One region of the Methylibium petroleiphilum PM1 genome, then DNA from elsewhere that is predicted to be linked to it. Evidence: predicted binding sites of a transcription regulator. Region 1 holds the regulator's gene; each other region holds the start of a gene.

Region 1 (5,876 bases):
GCGTAGCGCGGCGAGTCGTCGACCTGCAGCACGCTCTGCACCCAGCTGCCGCTGCGTTCGCCGGCCGGCACCGGCCGGCGCACCCAGGTGTTGCGGCCTTCGTAGGCGAGCAGGCTGTCGGCCTCGTAGCGCCACTCCTGCCGCCAGTGCCGCACGACGATGGGCTCACTGACCTGGCCGTCCTGCATCTGCACCCTCATCACCAGAATGTGCTGCAGCGCGATGAAGTCGCCGCGGTCCTCGGACACGAACACCTGCTCGGTGCCCCAGCTCTGGTAGGGCGCGTCCGGCTTCAGCGCGGGGTCGAAGCGCAGCACTTCGAGGAAGTCGAAGCTCACGCGGTAGGGACCGGCCATCGCGAGGATGGCGCGGCGGTCGCGCTCGCGCGCGCTGAGCCCGGGCTCGCGCAGCCGCTTCCAGGCCTCGCCGGCCGCGGTGTCGAGCTCGACCGGCACGCCGCGCGTGCTGGCGCCGCGCGGCTTCAGTGCCGCCTCGCCGAGCGGCCAGGCGAAGATGAACTGGCTGGGTGCGGCGGCCGGAGTCGCCTCGGTGTAGGCCGCAGCGGCCCAGGGCAGGGTCAGCAGCGCAAGCAGGAACAGCAGTGCGGGGGACTTCTTCATGCGGCGCATTCTGTGCGCGTTCGCGCGGCCGGCCGCAATGCACCTGCCGAATGTCCGGGCTTGGCGCTCGCCCATGAAAAACGGCGCCCTGGGGCGCCGTCCTGTGTCGATCGGGTCAGGCTCAGAACTGGAACGCCAGCCGCACGCCGCCCCAGTGGCGACCGTTGACGGTGATCGGTGCTGCGGCTTCCTTCATCAGCACGAAGTTGCCGCCGCCCATGTCGCGCCGGTAGGTCTGCAGCAGGAAGGGCCGGGTGTTGCGCGCCGACGCGAGGCCGGTGCGGTCGTTGAAGATGCGGCGGTAGCGGCTGTTCGCGGTGTTCCACACCGGGTCGTTGCTGCGCTGCGGGTTGCAGTACTGGCGGTTGTGCGTGGCGACGTAGCCGTTGCGGTCGACCGCGATGCAGTAGACGACCTTCTGGTTCAGCGTCAGCAGGCGCTCCTGCACCTGCGGGAACAGCCGGTCGGCCAGCGCGACGAAGCGCGTGGTGTGCTGGGCCGGGTTGGTGCCGGGCACGGCCTGGTAGTTCTCGTCGAACAGGTCGGCGATGGCGATGGTGTTGGTGCGCAGCGCGTCCTCCAGCAACTTGCTGATCTGCGAGGCCGCCTCCTGGACACCGCGGATGTAGGGCGTGTCGTCGGTGTCGATGCCGCAGTCGGCCACCACCTCGATCATGTTCTCGCTGACCTTCAGGAAGGCTTCGCTGCGCGCCGTGGCGCTGCCCAGCGTCTGGCTGGAGCGCTGCATCTCGCGGTCGATCGCGGCCATCTGCTCGTTCAGGCCGTCGCAGATCGTGCGGCTCTGCACCGCCGCGGCGCTGATGCTGCCGACCCCGCCCTGCACCTCGGCCAGCGCCCGGTGGAAGGCGCCTTGCGGCGCCTCGCCCTCGCGCAACTGGATCTCGCGCGCCAGCGCGCCGACGCGTTGGTCGAGCTCGGCCACGGTGCTCATGATCTGTTTCGACGAGGCCTCGACCTTGGCCGACAGGTCCTTCACCGCGTCGGCCACGACACCGAAGCCGCGTCCGGCCTCGCCGGCCCGGCCGGCCTCGACCGAGGCGTTGAACGCCACCAGCCGCGTCTGCAGCGCGATCTGCGTGATCTGTCCGGCCGCGGCCGCCACCTGGCGCAGCGTGTCGACGATGCCGCCCACCTCGGTGCCCACCTGCTCCACCGCGGCGCGTGCGCGCTCCACCGCCTTCAGGCTCTCGGTGGTGGTGGTGCCGATGCCCCCTTGCGCGCGCTGCACCTCGCCCAGCTGGCTGCCGAGCGTCTGCAGCGCCTGGACCTGGCGCTGGTTGACCTGGTTGCTGTCCTCGATCAGGCCGCGCACCTCGGCCGCGTCACGGCCGAGACGGGAGGCCGCCTGGGCGATGCTCTGCACCGCCTGGCGCAGGTCGGGAGCTGGCGCCGCGACGGGTGCCGGGTCGGTGGCCGCGCTCGGGGTCTTCTTGAACAGGCTCAGCATGGTTGTCTCGTGCTCGCTTCTTGTTTGGGTTTCAGTGATCGCGCAGCTTGGCGCGCAGGCGCGCGATCGACTGGCTGTGCAGCTGGCAGACGCGCGATTCGGTCACGCCCAGCACTGCGGCGATCTCCTTGAGGTTCATGTCCTGCTCGTAGTACATCCCCATCACGAACTGCTCGCGCTCGGGCAGGGTCTTGATGGCCTCGATCAGCGCCAGGCGCATGCGATGGTCCTGCAGCAGGGCCACCGGGTTCTCGTTCTCGTCGGCGACGTGGCGGTCGAGGAAGTCGTTGTCGCCATCGTCGCCGGACATGTCCTCCAGATAGACGAGCTGCGTGCCGCGCACCTTGCCCAGCAGCTCCTGGTAGTCGGCAAGCGACAGGCCCATCTGCTTGGCGATCTCGCTCTCCGCCGGCGCGCGGCCGAGCTGCTGCTGCAGCTTGTGCACCGCGACCTCGATCTCGCGCTGCTGCTTGCGGTTGCCGCGGCTCATCCAGTCGCTGCCGCGCAGCTCGTCGAGCATCGCGCCACGGATGCGCTGGGTGGCGAAGGTCTCGAACTGCACGCCCTGCGCACTGTCGAAGCGCGACATCGCGTCGGTGAGGCCGATCAGGCCGACCTGGATCAGGTCGTCGATCTCCACGTTGGCCGGCAGCTTGGCGATCATCTGGTGCGCAAGACGACGCACCAGCGGGCTGTACTGCTTGATCATGGCGTTCGTTTCGAGGCGACCGGTGGCGGTGTACATGTCGGGCTCCAGGCGGTGTTCGGCGGTTCGTTCGGTCTTCGATCGGGGATTCAGCGCGACCGCGGCAGGCGCGAGCCCAGCGACGGCAGCGCGGAGCGTGCGCCGATCTCGCCGGCCAGTGCGCCGAACACGCTGTCGCTCACGGTGTGCGGCAGTGCGCAGGCGAGCTGTTCACGTGCCAGGCGCTTCAGCCGCAGGCTCGGGCCATCGGTGGGCGCCTCGGCCGGGTCGACGGCCACCCAGTCGTGCAGCGTGGCCCCCAGGAAGTCGTCGGCGCAGCGCGCCATGCGTTCGGCCACCTTGGCCGCGCGCGGCGAATCGGGCGGGGCGCTGAACAGCAGGTCGTGCGTCAGCAAGGCGGCGCGCGTCGCCAGCAGCTTGATGGCCGCATAAGCGTGCGTGACGCTGTCGGGCTGCTCGTCGCACAGGACGATGGGGCGCACCGTGGCCGCCTGCAGCTCCTGAACGCGACGCGCGAACAGACGGGCCAGTTCGGCAGCGCTGGCATGCACCAGCAGCACATCGATGTCGGGAGCGGCTTCGGAAATGGCGTCGAGGAAGCCGGAGGTCGAGCCGCTCGCATCCACGAAGCGCAGCGTCAGGCCGCCGGCAGCGAGGTAGCTCACGTGCGGGCTCAGCGTCTCCACGCCCTCTGCGAGGTCGAAGCTCGCCAGCTCGGCTGGTGCGCGGGCGTTCTCGCCGGCGTCGACCACGAGCGTGCGCAGACCCTGCTCGGCGTAGGCGCTGCACAGGCGCTCCAGCAGGGCACCGCCGAAGGCGATCTTCGGGTTGGACACCACCGGGATGCAGCGCATCGTGCGGCTCACGAACAGGCGGCGCAGGCCCTGGGCCTGGTCGGCCGGTGCGGGGTGGGTCGGCAGATCGTCGAGCTGGTTGTACCAGCTGTCGGTGGCGGGGCGGCAGGCGCGGCGGGGCAGGTCGGTGGACATGGCGGCAGCGGGGTCGTCGGGATCTGGAAGCTCAGGCGCGGCCGGCCGGTACGGGGCGGCGCTCCGTCATCTGCGGCGTGGCGAACACCAGGTTCATCTCGCTCGCGTCGAAGTTGTAGGCCGGGCTGCCGGTGGCGCGCAGCGCGCGGTGCACCAGGGCCTGACCCGACAGGCGATGCCAGTCCTCGGGCACTCGCTGGCCGTTGGCCACCGCGACGATCTTCTGCTTGTGGCGGATCACGGCGTCGAGTGCCGGCGCCAGCTTCACGGCCTCGTCGAGCTTGGACAGCACGATGCCCTTGCAGGCGGCGGCACGGTAGGAGGTCATCACGTCGTCGATGGTCTCGCCCTGCACGGCGGTGTTGACCACCAGCAGCTTGTTGATCGAAGGGTGCGCCAGCATGTCGAGCAGTTCGCGCGTGCGGGTGTCGCGCTGGGCGACGCCGGCGGTGTCGATCAGCACCATCTTCTTGGCCGACAGCAGCTCCAGCAGGTCTTCCAGCGCGGTGCGGTCGTGGGCGGTGTGCACCGGCACGCCGAGGATGCGGCCGTAGGCGCGCAGCTGTTCGTGGGCACCGAGACGGTAGGCGTCGAGGGTGATCAGGCCGAGGTTGGACGCGCCATGCCGGGTGGCGAAGGCGGCGGCCAGCTTGGCGGTCGAGGTGGTCTTGCCGACGCCGGTGGCGCCGATCATCGCGAACACGCCGCCCTGGTCCTCGATCGGCAGCTCGCGCTCGCCGGTCATCAGGTTGCGCTCCAGCACGCTGGCGGCCCAGGCCTGCTCGTCGCCGACGTCGGCCGTCATGCCAGCCACCAGCTTGCGGATCAGCACCGGCGAGAAGCCGCACTCGAGCAGCTTCTGGGTCAGCTTGGCCTGAGCGGGCTCGCGCTGCAGCTTCTCCATGAAGGCCAGCGCGCCGAAGCGCTCTTCGATCAGCCCCTTCATCGAGCGCAGCTCGCTCAGCATCGTGGCATCGGCCTGGGCCTCGCGCAGGATCGGCGGGCTGGCGGTGGCGGACTGTGTCTGGCGGCCGTAGACCACCTGCTCGCGCAGCACCGGCATGGTGGCGGCCTGCTGGCTGGCAATCCGGTGCTGCACGGCATCGACCGCCGCGTCGACCGCATCGTCGTCGTCCAGATCCTGGGCGTACAGCGTCGCCTGGGCGGCGGCACGGGCCGGCGCCATCGGGGCGACGTTGAGGGTCGGCTCGGTGCGTTCCTCGCGCAGCGCTTCGCCGCGCAACGCGGCCTCGCGCTTCTTCAGCATGCGGTCGCGCACGTAGTCCTGGAAGGACAGCGTGCTCATCGACAGTTGTTCCACGTCCTGCTGCACATCGTCGGCCGTCGCGGAACGGCCACCCTTGGCGGCCTTGACCGGCTTCGCGGGCTTGGCGGGCGCCGGCTGCGCGGCGGCGGCCTGCTGCTGCACGGCGGCCTGGCGCTCGACCGCGGCCAGCGCGCCCGGCGCCATCGCCAGCATCTCGATGCCTTCGGGGCAGGGCTTGGTCGACAGCACCACGGCGTCGTCGCCGAGGGCCTGGCGCATCTTGGTCATCGCGTCGCGCGAGGTACGGCCTGTGAAGCGTTGGACGTTCATGCGGAGCCTCTGGGTCGGGGTCTGTCAGGGGGGCGGATCAAGCGGCGGCGCCGATGATCGAGCCGATGCGGATCGAATGGGTGTCTGGGATCTCGCTGTGCGAGAGCACACGCAGCCGCGGCGCGGCGCGCTTGAGCAAACGGGCGATGGGCACGCGGATCGCATCGGGCACCAGCAGGCAGGCCGGGTGGCCCAGGTCCTCCTGGCGCTTGGCGGAGTCGGCGGCGGAACGGGTCAGGATGTCGGCCATGCTGGGGTCCAGCACCGGGCCGTTCTGCGAGGTCAGGGCCTGCGACAGCAGGCGCTCGAGGTCGGGCTCGATGGCGATCACCTCGAGCTCGCGCACCGGGCCGTAGATCTGCTGCACGATCGCAGGCGCCAGTGCCACGCGGATACGGCGCGACAGCTCCTGCGGGTCGTTGGCGAGGTTGGGGTTGGCGCCGACGTGCTCGGCCAGCGCTTCCACCACCGAGCGCATGTCGCGGATGTGCACGCC
Region 2 (5,876 bases), 220 kb from region 1:
GCCTACCTGGTGGCCAATGACGACGGCACCTACAAGCTCGACATCAAGGCCTCGCGCCTGGATGCCGACGGTGCCCCGCTGTCGGTGGAGTTCACCGGCTTCGATACCACGACCACGGGTCTGGACGAAGGCGACGTGCCCGCCGCGGTGACGGATGCCATTGGCATCGACGCGCTGAGCATCGAGACCGAATCGGATGTGTGGGTGTCGATCAAGAAGATCGACAGCGCACTGGACCAGGTGAACAGTGCCCGCGGTACCCTGGGCGCGATCCAGAGCCGCTTCGAGAATGCGGTGTCGAACATCCAGATCCAGGCGGAGAACACCGCGGCCTCGCGTGGCCGGATCATGGATGCCGACTTCGCGTCGGAAACGGCCAACCTGTCGCGCTCGCAGATCCTGCAGCAGGCCGGTACCGCCATGGTGGCCCAGGCCAACCAGCTGCCGCAGCAAGTGCTGTCGCTGCTGCGCTGATCGGCCTCCCGCGGCGGCCTCCGGGCCGCCGGCCCCGGGATCCTCGGGCCCCGTCCGTCAGGACGGGGCCTTTTGCTTTCCGGGGCCGAAATGCGCCGGAAGTCGGCCTCTTTTCGATCCATCGTCACCCCCGCAGGTCACCAAGAATGGCTACACCGAACAGGTAAGCCGGCTTCGGGCCGGAGATCCTCGATTCTTCAAGGAGCATTTCCATGGCCCAGACCATCAACACGAACGTCATCTCGCTGAATGCCCAGCGGAACCTGAACACCAGTCAGTCCTCGCTGGCCACCTCGATGCAGCGGCTGTCGTCGGGTCTGCGCGTCAACAGCGCGAAGGACGATGCCGCCGGCCTGGCGATCGCCGAGCGCATGAACACCCAGGTGCGCGGCCTGAACGTCGCGGCGCGCAACGCCAACGACGGCATCTCGCTGGCCCAGACCGCCGAAGGCGCGCTGGGCAAGCTGGGCGACATGCTGCAGCGGATGCGCGAACTGGCGGTGCAATCGGCCAACGCCACCAACAGCGCCGACGACCGCAAGGCGCTGCAGGCCGAAGTGAACCAGCTGCGCGACGAAATCGACCGCGTGGCCAAGCAGACCAGCTTCAACGGCAAGAAGCTGCTCGACGGCTCCTTCACTGCGGCGACCTTCCAGGTCGGGGCCAACTCCGGCGATGCGATCACCGTCGGCAGCCTGACCAACGCCACCGCGGCGGTGCTCTCGAAGATCACCTACGCCGAGGGCGCGAGTGCCGACCTGACGCTCGACGGCACGACCATCACGGACCTGGCCGCGATCGCCGACGGCGACCTGCAGATCACGATCGACGGCGGTGGCGCGAACGAGCAGATCGTCGAGGTCGGCCCGATCGCCGAGGCCAGCACCGAAACCGAACGCCTGGGCCAGATCGCCGAGGCGATCAACCGCAAGACCACGGACACCGGCGTCTCCGCCTACCTGGTGAAGAACGACGACGGGACCTTCAAGCTCGACATCAAGGCATCCAAGCTGGATGCTGCGGGCGCGGCGCTGGCGGTGGAGTTCACCGGCTTCACCACGGCGACGACGGGCCTGGACGAAGGCGACGCGATCGCCGAGGTCGCCGACGACATCGGCCTGAGCGACTTGAACATCGAGACCGATTCCGCCACCTGGGTGTCGATCAAGAAGATCGACAGCGCGCTCGACCAGATCAACGGCGCACGCGGCACGCTCGGCGCGCTGCAGAGCCGCTTCGAGAACGCGGTGTCGAACATCCAGATCCAGGCCGAGAACCTGTCGGCCGCGCGTGGCCGCATCATGGACGCCGACTTCGCGATGGAAACGGCGAACCTGTCCCGCGCCCAGATCCTGCAGCAGGCCGGCACCGCGATGGTGGCGCAGGCCAACCAGCTGCCTCAGCAGGTGCTGTCGCTGCTCAAGTAAGACGCCTTCCGGCGACCTGCTTCGGAGAGCCGCGGCTGTCCGGTGCCTGACGGCGCCGGGCCCGCGGCTTCAGTTTTCTGCGCGAGCGCCGATAGCTCCTCATCAATCCGTCCGGACTCAGCATGGCCATTTCTTCACCCGGTCTCGGCAGCGGCCTCGACGTCAGCAGCATCGTCTCGCAGCTCGTGGCGCTGGAGCGCAAGCCGCTGGAGAAGATGCAGACCGCGGCGACGTTCATGCAGACCCAGGTCTCTGCCTACGGTCAGTTGCAGAGCCTGGTGTCCGCCGTCGGCGACGCTGCGAAGGCGCTCGCCAAGCCCACCCTGTGGCAAGCGGCGTCGGCAGGCACCAGCGACGCCACCTCGGTCGCCGCCACCGCCAGCGCGGGCGCCGCCATCGGCAGCTATTCGGTCAGCGTCTCCCAGATCGCACGCGCGCAGAGCCTGGCCTCGGCGGTGTTCACCGCGCCGACCGACGTGGTCGGTGCCGGCAAGATGACGATCGAACTCGGCGGCTACAACGTCGCGAACGATCCGGCGTTCACCCCGAAGACCGGATCGACGACGCTCGAACTCGAGTTCGCGGAGGGCACGACGCTCGAGCAGGTGAAGACGCAGATCAATGCGGCGAACGCCGGAGTCTCGGCGGCGATCGTGCGCGACGCGAACGGTGCCCGCCTCACGCTGACCAGCACCACGACCGGACTGGACAGCACCCTGCGCGTCGCCGTCAGCGATGCCACCGGGGCGCTGACGGGCCTGGCCTACGACCCGGCCAGCGGTGCCAACCCGATGACGCAGACGCAGGCCGCGGTCAATGCCCTCGCATCGATCAACGGCCTGGCGATCGAGTCGCCCACGAACCGCCTGACGGGCACGCTGGACGGCGTGACGCTCGATCTCGTGAAGGTCACCACCGCACCGGTCACCGTGAATGTCACGACGAACACCGGGACGATGCGCGACGCGATCAAGAAGTTCTCCGACGCCTACAACGCGCTCAACACCTACTTGGTCACGCAGACCAAGTACGACGAGGAGAACAAGATCGGCGGCACCTTGCAGGGCGACAGCGCCGCCGTGGGGCTGCGCAATCAGTTCCGCGCCATGCTGCGCCAGGACAGCGCGGCCTCGGCCGAGCTGACCCGCCTGTCGGACATCGGCTTCAACGTGCAGCGCGACGGTTCCATCGTGCTCGACAACGCCAAGCTCGACGCGGCGCTCGCGAAGCCGGCCGAGCTGTCGAAGCTCTTCACGACAAACGACACGGCGAACCCCGCGTCGACGGGCCTGGGCGTGCGTTTCCAGAAGCTGGCCGACATGTCGACCGGCACCGAGGGCGTGATCGCCAGCCGCAACGCCGGGCTCAAGGCCCGTCTGGAGCGCAACCAGGATGACCAGGACAAGGTCAACGACCGTGCCGACCGCATGCAGGTCCGGCTGACCCAGCAGTACACGGCGCTGGACACCCAGATGGCGAAACTGAGCGCCCTGTCGACCTACATGACCCAGCAACTGGACGGCCTGTCGAACCTCTACAAGAAGAGCGACAACTGAGGTCGTTCCCGATCCGCGCATTCGCGGGATCGGTTGAAACGCAGGGCGATTTTCGAGTGTGTGGCGCTCAAGACCGGGCGCGCAGCGGCCGATAAACACTCAGCCCCACTCGAATGCCGGACCTTCAGTCATGTTTGCCCAGAGCAGCCCCTACTCGCCGTCGCGCCACCACGCCTCCAGCCAGGCCTACAACCTGGTCGGCGTCGAGACCGGTATCGGCGGCGCCTCGCCCCACCAGCTGGTCGCGATGCTGTTCACCGGATTGCTCGATGCCGTGGCGCGTGCGCGCGGCGCACTGCGCGATGGCCAGATCGAGCGCAAGGCACACGAACTGAGCCGGGCGGTCCGTATCGTCGAGGAAGGACTCAAGGGCGGGCTGAGCCCGGCCGGCGGCGCCCTGACCGAGCAGCTGTCATCGCTCTACAGCTATGTCAGCACGCGCCTGATGCAGGCCAACCTGCGCAACGACGATGCCGCGCTGGCCGAATGCGTCAGCCTGATCGAGCCGCTGCGCGATGCCTGGTCGACGATCCGCGCCCAAAGCGACGTGCCGGCGGTTCGCTGAGCGCCCCGACGACGATCCATCGACAAGGAAGTTTTCGATGAGTACGCCATTGCTGAACTACTACGAGGCCATCGAACGCGCCAGCGAGCAGATGCTCGAGGCCGCGCGCGGCGGCAACTGGGACCAGGTCGTCAAGCTCGAAGGGGCCTGCGCGGTGCTGATCAATCAGCTCAAGCAGGCTGCGGCGACCCGTGAACTCGGCGCGGACGAGCGCCAGCTCAAGACCCGCATCATGAAGCGCATTCTCGTCAACGACGCCGAGGTCCGTACCCTGGCCGAGCCCTGGCTCGAGGACCTCGATCAGCTCCTGGCCGGCCGGCCGAAGATGCTGCACTGATCGAAACCGAACCCGATTCCCATCAGACTGCTGCCGAGAGAATCCGAGCGATGGAAACGCTGCCGATGCCGCTGGAGGCCATGAGCGGTTCTCCCCATGGCCTGGGTGAATTCAGGGTGAGCGCGCCGGCCGAGGTGTTCAGCCTGCTCAAGCAATGCGCCGACGGCAACGTGCTGTTGAGCCTCAGCTCACCGGAGGGCGCCGCCTACACGACCACTGTGTGGGCACTGGACCCGGCGCGGGGGCTGCTGTGCCTGAGTGCCGACGGCGGCGACATCAAGCTCCAGCGCCTGCTGGAGAGCGAGGAGGTGGTCGCGGTGGGCTACCTCGACAGCGTCAAGCTCCAGTTCGACCTGCACGACCTGGTGCTGGTGCACAGCGGACGCGCCAGCGCGCTGAATGCGCGCTTCCCGCGCGAGCTCTACCGTTTCCAGCGACGCGGCAGCTACCGCGTGCGGCCGCTGCTCAACACCAGCCCGACCGCCACGCTGCGTCATCCGGCGCTGCCCGACATGCAGCTGAGCCTGCGCGTGCTCGACGTGAGCATCGGCGGCGTTGCGCTGTTCCTGCCCGACGATGTGCCGCCGATCGAGCCGGGCGTGCAGATCGCGCAGGTGCAGGTCGACCTGGACGGCGACACCCGCCTGCAAAGCGGCCTGATCGTCCACCACGTGACGCTGCTGCACCACGAGTCGCGCGGCGCGCGGCTGGGCTGCGAGATGCTGAACCTCGGCGGCGACGGCGAGCGCGCGCTGCAACGCTACATCGACCAGACGCAGAAGCGGCGGCGCCTGCTGTCCTTGTGACGGTCCGGCAGGCCGCTCGGCCCGGAGGCGGGGCGGGCCCCCGCCCGTGTTTTCCACAGTCGGGACAGCCTGTCCGACAGGCTCCTTGACCTTACACTCCGTGACAGTTGCCCAGGCCTCCTGCCTGGCCGAGCAGTTGCTGTCCGAGCCCGTGCCTTTGGTCACTCCCGCTGCCCTTCCTGCCCAGCCGCCACCGGTGAGCGCTGCCGACGCCGTGGTTCTGTGGCACGGCTTTCTCGACACACTGAACGACCCCCTGCTGATGCTCGACGCGCAGGCGCGCGTGCGTTTCGCCAACACGGCCGCCCTGAGGCTGTTCCCGTTCGAGCCGGGCATGCCGCTGGAAGATCTGCCACCGGTGATCGACGGCGGTCTGGTGTCCTGGGTCCTGGATGTGCTGGAGGGCCGGGCAGACGAGCTGCTGAGCAGCTTTCCCGATGCCGCGCTCAGCCAGCTCAGCGCCCAGCGCTGGGCCCTGCGCCTGCCGCCAGCGCGGCGCGAGCGCGTGGCGGCCGCGGTGCAGACCGCGGCGGAACCGCTCGCCGAGGTGCGCCGGCTGTACTGGCACTCGCCGTTTCCTGCCATCCTGGAAGACGGCCACTTCCGCATCGTCGACGTCAACCAGGCCTTCGTCGACTACACCGGCTGGTCGCGCAACCGCCTCGTCGGCATGGACACGCTGACGCTGGTGCCGATCGAGGACCACCTGCT
Region 3 (5,876 bases), 220 kb from region 1:
GCCCTCTGTTTCGACCTGGCCGTGTTCATGGCGCTGGCGTTGATGGCCGCCACGCTGCTGACTCCGCTCGACCAGCCGCTTGGCGACGGGGCCGGATGGATGCTGAGTTGCCTGGGTGTCTTCGCCGCGTTCTGGTGCTCGATCGCGGCGGCGGATCTGGAGCGGCTTCGCAAGCTGCGCCGTCGCTTCCTGGCGCGTGCACCCCAGGCACTGCGCGCCGCACCGAGGGTCCAGGCGCTGCCGCCAGACGCGGTGCTCATGCCGACGACCATGGCTACGATGCTGCCACCGCTGCGAGTGCGCTCGGCCTACCGCCCGAGCCGGGTGATCCGGCCGCTGCCCTCGCGTTCGCTGCTCCGCACGGCCAGCCGCAGTCACTGAGACGCCGGCCCTCGCCGGATCAGAATCCCAGGCTGGCCAGCAGGTCGTCGACCTCGCCCTGGTTCTGCACCACGTCGGTCCGCCCCTCGGGGTTGACCACCGGGCCGTTGAGGATGGTGTTCTCGACCACCTTCTGCGCCTGTTCGGGCGGTGCCGCCTGCACCAGCAGCTTCACCAGGCTGTCTTCCAGATCGCTCGCCAGCGACACCACCTTGGCCACCACCTGCCCGGTGAGGTCGTGGAAGTCCTGCGCCATCATGATGTCGGTCAGATCGGCATCGATGCGTGCGGTGGCGGCTTCGACATCGCTGACGAAGTTCATCACCGAGCCCGAGGCCACGGCCTTCACCGGATCGGCGACGATGGCGGCGGCGATGCGGCGCGTCTCGGCGGCGATGCGGGTGTGTTCCATCTTGGCCTGATCGACCGAGTTCAGCACCTTGTTCGCCGCTGCCGCCGTCTTCTCGGCGATGTAGTTGAGGCGGCTGCGCGCGTCGGGCAGGCCTTCGGCCGCCTGCTGCAGTTTGGGCGTGACGCCGAGCTGCGCGAGGGTGTCGTGCAACTGGCGCGTGATCGCACCGAGCTGCTGGAACACCTCGGGCGAGGTACTGGGCGTCGGCGGATGGGCCAGCAAGGCCGTGTCGTCCATCTTCATGGGCTGTTGTCCTTCAGGCCGTGGCCGCCAGTTTCTGCATGATCTTCTGGACCTTCTCCTCCAGCGTCGCCTTCGTGAAGGGCTTGACGATGTAGCCGGCCGCTCCCGTCTGTGCGGCCAGCACGATGTCTTCCTTGCGCGCCTCGGCCGTCACCATCAGCACGGGGATGTGCTTGAGGCTGTCGTCGGCCTTGACGGCCTTGAGCAGGTCGAAGCCGTTCATGTTGGGCATGTTGATGTCGCTGACCACGAAGTCTTACTTCGAGGTCTTCATCATCTGCAGCGCCACGGCGCCGTCCTCGGCCTCATCGGCGTTGACGTAGCCGATCTCCTTGAGCAGGCCGCGCACGATGCGGCGCATGGTCGAGAAGTCGTCGACGATCAGGAATTTGAGGTCGGGGGTGCTCATGGTCAGGGTCCTCGCGCGCTATCGGTTCATGCTGCCCTGGGGCGGGCCATGCGGTGTTCTGTACGGGTTATCGGGTGTCGGCCCGCGGACTTGAGGCCGATTCGGCCAGTGCCGTCGCAACTTCCAGGGCCGGCGGCTGCACTTCGGTGTCCGCACTGCCGTGGAAGCGGTCCTCGGCCTCCCGGTTCATCACGATGATGCTGATGCGCCGGTTCACCGGATTCAGCGGCTGCTCGCGGTCGAACAGGCTGCTGGCAGCCAGGCCTTGCACGCGCAGCACCTTCTCGTCGGCCAACCCGCCGGCGATGAGCTCGCGGCGCGATGCGTTGGCGCGGTCGGCCGACAGTTCCCAATTGCTGTAGCCGCCGGCGCCGGCGCTGAAGGCCGCCGTGTCGGTGTGGCCTTCCAGCGTCAGCTTGTTGGGCACTTCGGCCAGCACGCCGCCGATGGTGCGAAGCAACTCGCGCATGTAGGGTTGCACGACGGCGGAGCCGGTCGCGAACATCGGTCGGTTCTGCTCGTCGACGATCTGGATGCGCAGGCCGTCGGCCGTCATGTCGAAGCGGATCTGGGCCTTCAGCTCGTTGAAGCGCGGATCGTTGGCGAGTTTGGACTCGACGCGACCCTTCAGCATCTTCAGGCTCTCCGCCTCGGCGGAGGCCTGCTGCGCGCGCGTGGCTTTCAGCGCCTGCAGCGTGTAGCTCTTGCGTTCGGCCTCGACATCGCCGCGCTTCACCTGGCCGGTGCTGCGCGTGAGGTCCTGCCCACCGCCCTTGACGACGCTCGACGAGTCTCCGGACCCCGAGCCGCCCATCATCGAGACCTTGATCGGGTTGTTGAAGTAGTCCTGGATGCCCTTGCGGTCGCCCTCGGTGGTCGAACCGAGCAGCCACATCAGCAGGAAGAAGGCCATCATCGCCGTCACGAAGTCGGCGTAGGCGATCTTCCACGCGCCACCGTGCGCAGCGTGGCCGCCCTTCTTGATCTTCTTGACGATGATCGGCTGCAGTTTCTTCGCGTCGCCGGCCATCACATGCCTCCACGTCGCCGAGTACGGCGCCTGCCCGCATGGGCCACGAAGGGGCCCTGGATGGCCCCTGGGGCGCGGTCCGCCTTGGGAGCGGCCCGGCGGCGGCCCGGCGGCGCTTCGGTCAGGTTGCTCACTTCTTGCCCTTCACATGGCCTTCGAGCTCGCTGAACGACGGGCGCTCGGTCGAGTACAGCGTCTTGCGACCGAACTCCACCGCGATCGCCGGGGCATAGCCCTGCATGCTCGCGAGCAGCGTGGTCTTGATGCACTGCAGCTCCTTGGAGCCCTCATCGTTCTTCTGCTCGAGCAGGCCGCCGAGCGGTTCGACCACCGCATACGCCAGCAGGATGCCCAGGAAGGTGCCGACCAGCGCCGAGCCGATCATGCCGCCCAGCACCGCCGGCGGCTGGCCGACCGAGCCCATGGTGTTCACGACGCCCAGCACCGCTGCGACGATGCCGAAGGCGGGCAGCGCGCCGGCCAGGCGGCCGATCGCGGCGGCCGGGGCGTGCGCCTCGTGGTGATGGGTCTCGATCTCGCTGTCCATCAGCGACTCGATCTCGTGCGGATTGAGATTGCCCGACACCATCATGCGCAGGTAGTCGGTGACGAATTCCACCACGTGGTGGTCGGAGCCGACCGTCGCGTACTTCTTGAACAGCGGTGAGTTGTGCGGGTCCTCGACGTCCTTCTCGATCGCCATCAGGCCTTCCTTGCGGGCCTTCTGCAGGATGTCGTAGAGCAGCGCCATCAACTCCATGTAGCGCGCCTTGGTGTACTTGGAGCCCTTCAGCAGCGTCGGGATCGCCTTCAGCACCGCCTTCAGCGTCTTGGGCTGGTTGGCGACCACGAAGGCGCCGGCCGCGCCGCCGCCGATGGCCATCATCTCGGTCGGGATCGCATGCAGGATGACCTGCATGTTCCCGCCGTGAATGGCGTAGGCACCGAAGATGCAGCCCAGCGCGACGACGTAGCCGATGATGACGAACATGGTGAGCGGTCCGGTTGAGATGCCGCGAGCCCGAGGCCCTGCGGAGGGTTCTGTCCTTGCTTATCGGCCCGGTGTCACCGGACTTGAGGCGTGCAGTCGGTGACAGAACGTGACGGACCGCCCGACGCGCGGCCGGCCGGCCGAACGGCAGGCCAGCCGGAGGCAAGGCGGAGCGGGGCGCGAAACGCGCCAGCTCCGGCCCTTATCGGCGCCTGGAGCGGGAACTTGGGCGCCGTGCGGGCGCAGCGTCGGGGGCCGTCGCTCCAGCCGCGGCGGTGAAGGGCGTGCGGTAGAGCCAGAGCGGCCGGCCGTCGGGGCACTGCAGCCGGGCCTGCGGTTCCAGCGCCAGTGCCGGGAACTCCAGGCTGGCGAGCCAGGCGCCGTCGGCCAGTTCCGCGCTCGCCTTGGCCACCGCGCGCGGCAGGCTTTCCGGGCGCTGGAACAGATAGACCATGGCGCAGGGGCGCCAGTCCTCGGCCCACATGTCGCCGCGGCGGACTGCGGCGCCGACCGGCGCTCTGCCGTGCCGCAACCGGGCCGCCAGCGCCAGCGGCCAGCTCCATTCGACGCCTTCCAGCCGGGCCTGCGGGTAGGCGCGGCGCAGCGCCGCGAGTCCGGCACCGAGTCCGCAGCCGGCGTCGAGCACGGTCGCGCCCGGCGGCAGCGGCACGCGCTCGGCCAGGCGGTCGAGTGCGCCGGCCGGCGTCGGGAACAGCGGTGCGTCGCGCCAGGCCTGGAGCGGATAGGCGAGCAGCAGCAGGGCCAGCGGCAGCAGCCACGCCCAGCCGGGCAAGCCGCTCGCGGCGCCGCTGGCCAGCAGCGACACCGGGAAGCCGGCTGCGACGATCAGGCTGCGCATGCGGGTGCCGCTCAGGCTGCCGAGAGCCAGGCCGGTGGCCGAAGCGCAGGCGATCGCCAGCCAGAGCGGTGCGGGTGTCGAGCGCAACAGCAGGAAGAGCGCCCAGGCGGCGGCCCAGCCCAGCAACGCGGGCAGGGGCCAGAGGCGTTGCAATGCCGGCCCGCGGCGGATGCCGCTCGGGGCAACCGGGTCGGGCCGCGCAGCGGTGACCGGTGGGACGGGCAGGGCGGATGACATCGAGGGCGTCCCGGAGGAGGCCGCGAACGGAGGGGCCGGTACCGAGGGCGGCTGCCGGCGGGAGGAGATCAGTGCAGTTGGAGGGCGCCCGCCGCCTTGCCCTTGCCGGCGCGCGCCGGCGGGTTGCACAGGCCGCAGGTGAAGTGCTTGCCGATCTCGTGCGGGTGCGTGACGAAATGCCCACCGCACTTGGAGCATTCGGTCATGGTCAGCATGCCGTTGTCCACGAACTTCACCAGGCGCCAGGCACGCGTGACGGACAGCAGCGCTTCCAGGCCCTGGGCTTCGGTCTGCTCGAGATAGAGACGGTAGGCCTTGATCACGGTGTCGATCTCGTCGAGCGCCGCAACCTTGTTCAGGTATTCGTGGATGTTCAGGAACAGGCTGGCATGGATGTTCGGCTGCCAGGTCATGAACCAGTCCGTGGAGAAGGGCAGCTGGCCCTTGCTCGGCGACTTGCCCGCCACTTCCTTGTACAGGCGCAGCAGGCGCTCGTAGGACAGGTCGGTCTCCGACTCCAGCACCTGCAGGCGGGCACCGAGCTGGATCAGCGTGACGGCACGTTCGATCTGCTTGGCTTCGGTGAGGATGCTCTTGTTGCGCATGATGTCGGTCTCGCAGGGGTCGTCGGTCAGGCGGCTTCCTGATGGCGGCCAGCCATCAGGATGTTGGCGTGCAGGCGGCTGACGCTGTCGTTGGCGGCGCCCTTGCCGTGGTTGGTCAGCAGGCTCCACACCATCTCGTCGTCCACGCGCATGCGGCACAGCAGCGTGTTGCCGGAGGCGATCTTCATCATCTGCGCCGGGCTCAGCAGGCCGATCAGGTCGGCCGTCTCTTCCGAGATGCCGAGGCGGAACAGGGCCTGGTCGCGGTCGGCGCGGATCAGGCTCTGCGCCAGCATCAGGTAGGACAGATTGGCTTCGCGAATCTCGATCAGGATCTGTTCGGTGTTCATCAGGGTGCTCCTCGTGCAGCTGCCGGTCGTCTTTCGCTGGTGCAGCGGGTGTTCGTTTCAGCGTGAAATGGATTGTGAAGATCGGAGATGCACAGGAACATCAGCCCAGTTCTGTGGTTCGGGTCTCGCTTATTCGACCGCCCGTGTCAGGCAACTTCCTACACGCCCCAGTAGGCAGCGCGTCGACGCGGCGGCTCAAGTGGCGGCGCGAGATGCCGATGACGGCCGTGGTGAGGAGGAAAGTGCTCTTCCCGGCCAGGCTGACAGGAAACCCGCAGCCCTCAAGTTGCCAGGACGGGCTCCGATAACCCCCACAACGGGACCAAGCGATCGGTTCCGGGGTCCGGAGTAGGCGACCG

Evidence for each region. The regulator FliA, encoded in region 1, starts transcription of late flagellar genes. The targets are predictions, from matches to a motif close to CTAAAGTTTNNNNNNNNNNNGCCGNTA.
Region 2: a site for FliA is predicted at 1,969-1,995, ahead of fliD (flagellar filament capping protein FliD). Genes of this name have one in related genera too.
Region 3: a site for FliA is predicted at 3,528-3,554, ahead of motA (flagellar motor stator protein MotA). Genes of this name have one in related genera too.

Annotation. Positions count from the first base shown of each region.
Region 1 is NC_008825.1:3,273,617-3,279,492, reverse strand. It holds gene MPE_RS15560 (DUF6607 family protein) at 1-620, opposite strand, end outside; gene MPE_RS15555 (methyl-accepting chemotaxis protein) at 742-2,088, opposite strand; gene MPE_RS15550 (RNA polymerase sigma factor FliA) at 2,120-2,833, opposite strand; gene MPE_RS15545 (MinD/ParA family ATP-binding protein) at 2,884-3,783, opposite strand; gene flhF (flagellar biosynthesis GTPase FlhF) at 3,815-5,380, opposite strand; gene flhA (flagellar biosynthesis protein FlhA) at 5,418-5,876, opposite strand, start outside.
Region 2 is NC_008825.1:3,051,257-3,057,132, reverse strand. It holds gene MPE_RS14470 (flagellin) at 1-474, shown strand, start outside; gene MPE_RS14465 (flagellin) at 687-1,901, shown strand; gene fliD (flagellar filament capping protein FliD) at 2,024-3,457, shown strand; gene fliS (flagellar export chaperone FliS) at 3,588-4,022, shown strand; gene MPE_RS14450 (flagellar protein FliT) at 4,060-4,359, shown strand; gene MPE_RS14445 (flagellar brake protein) at 4,410-5,165, shown strand; gene MPE_RS22820 (PAS domain S-box protein) at 5,362-5,876, shown strand, end outside.
Region 3 is NC_008825.1:3,058,069-3,063,944, reverse strand. It holds gene MPE_RS14510 (hypothetical protein) at 1-381, shown strand, start outside; gene MPE_RS14505 (protein phosphatase CheZ) at 401-1,036, opposite strand; partial or broken gene cheY (chemotaxis response regulator CheY) at 1,050-1,445, opposite strand; gene motB (flagellar motor protein MotB) at 1,513-2,475, opposite strand; gene motA (flagellar motor stator protein MotA) at 2,606-3,466, opposite strand; gene MPE_RS14485 (class I SAM-dependent methyltransferase) at 3,669-4,562, opposite strand; gene flhC (flagellar transcriptional regulator FlhC) at 4,631-5,167, opposite strand; gene flhD (flagellar transcriptional regulator FlhD) at 5,194-5,517, opposite strand.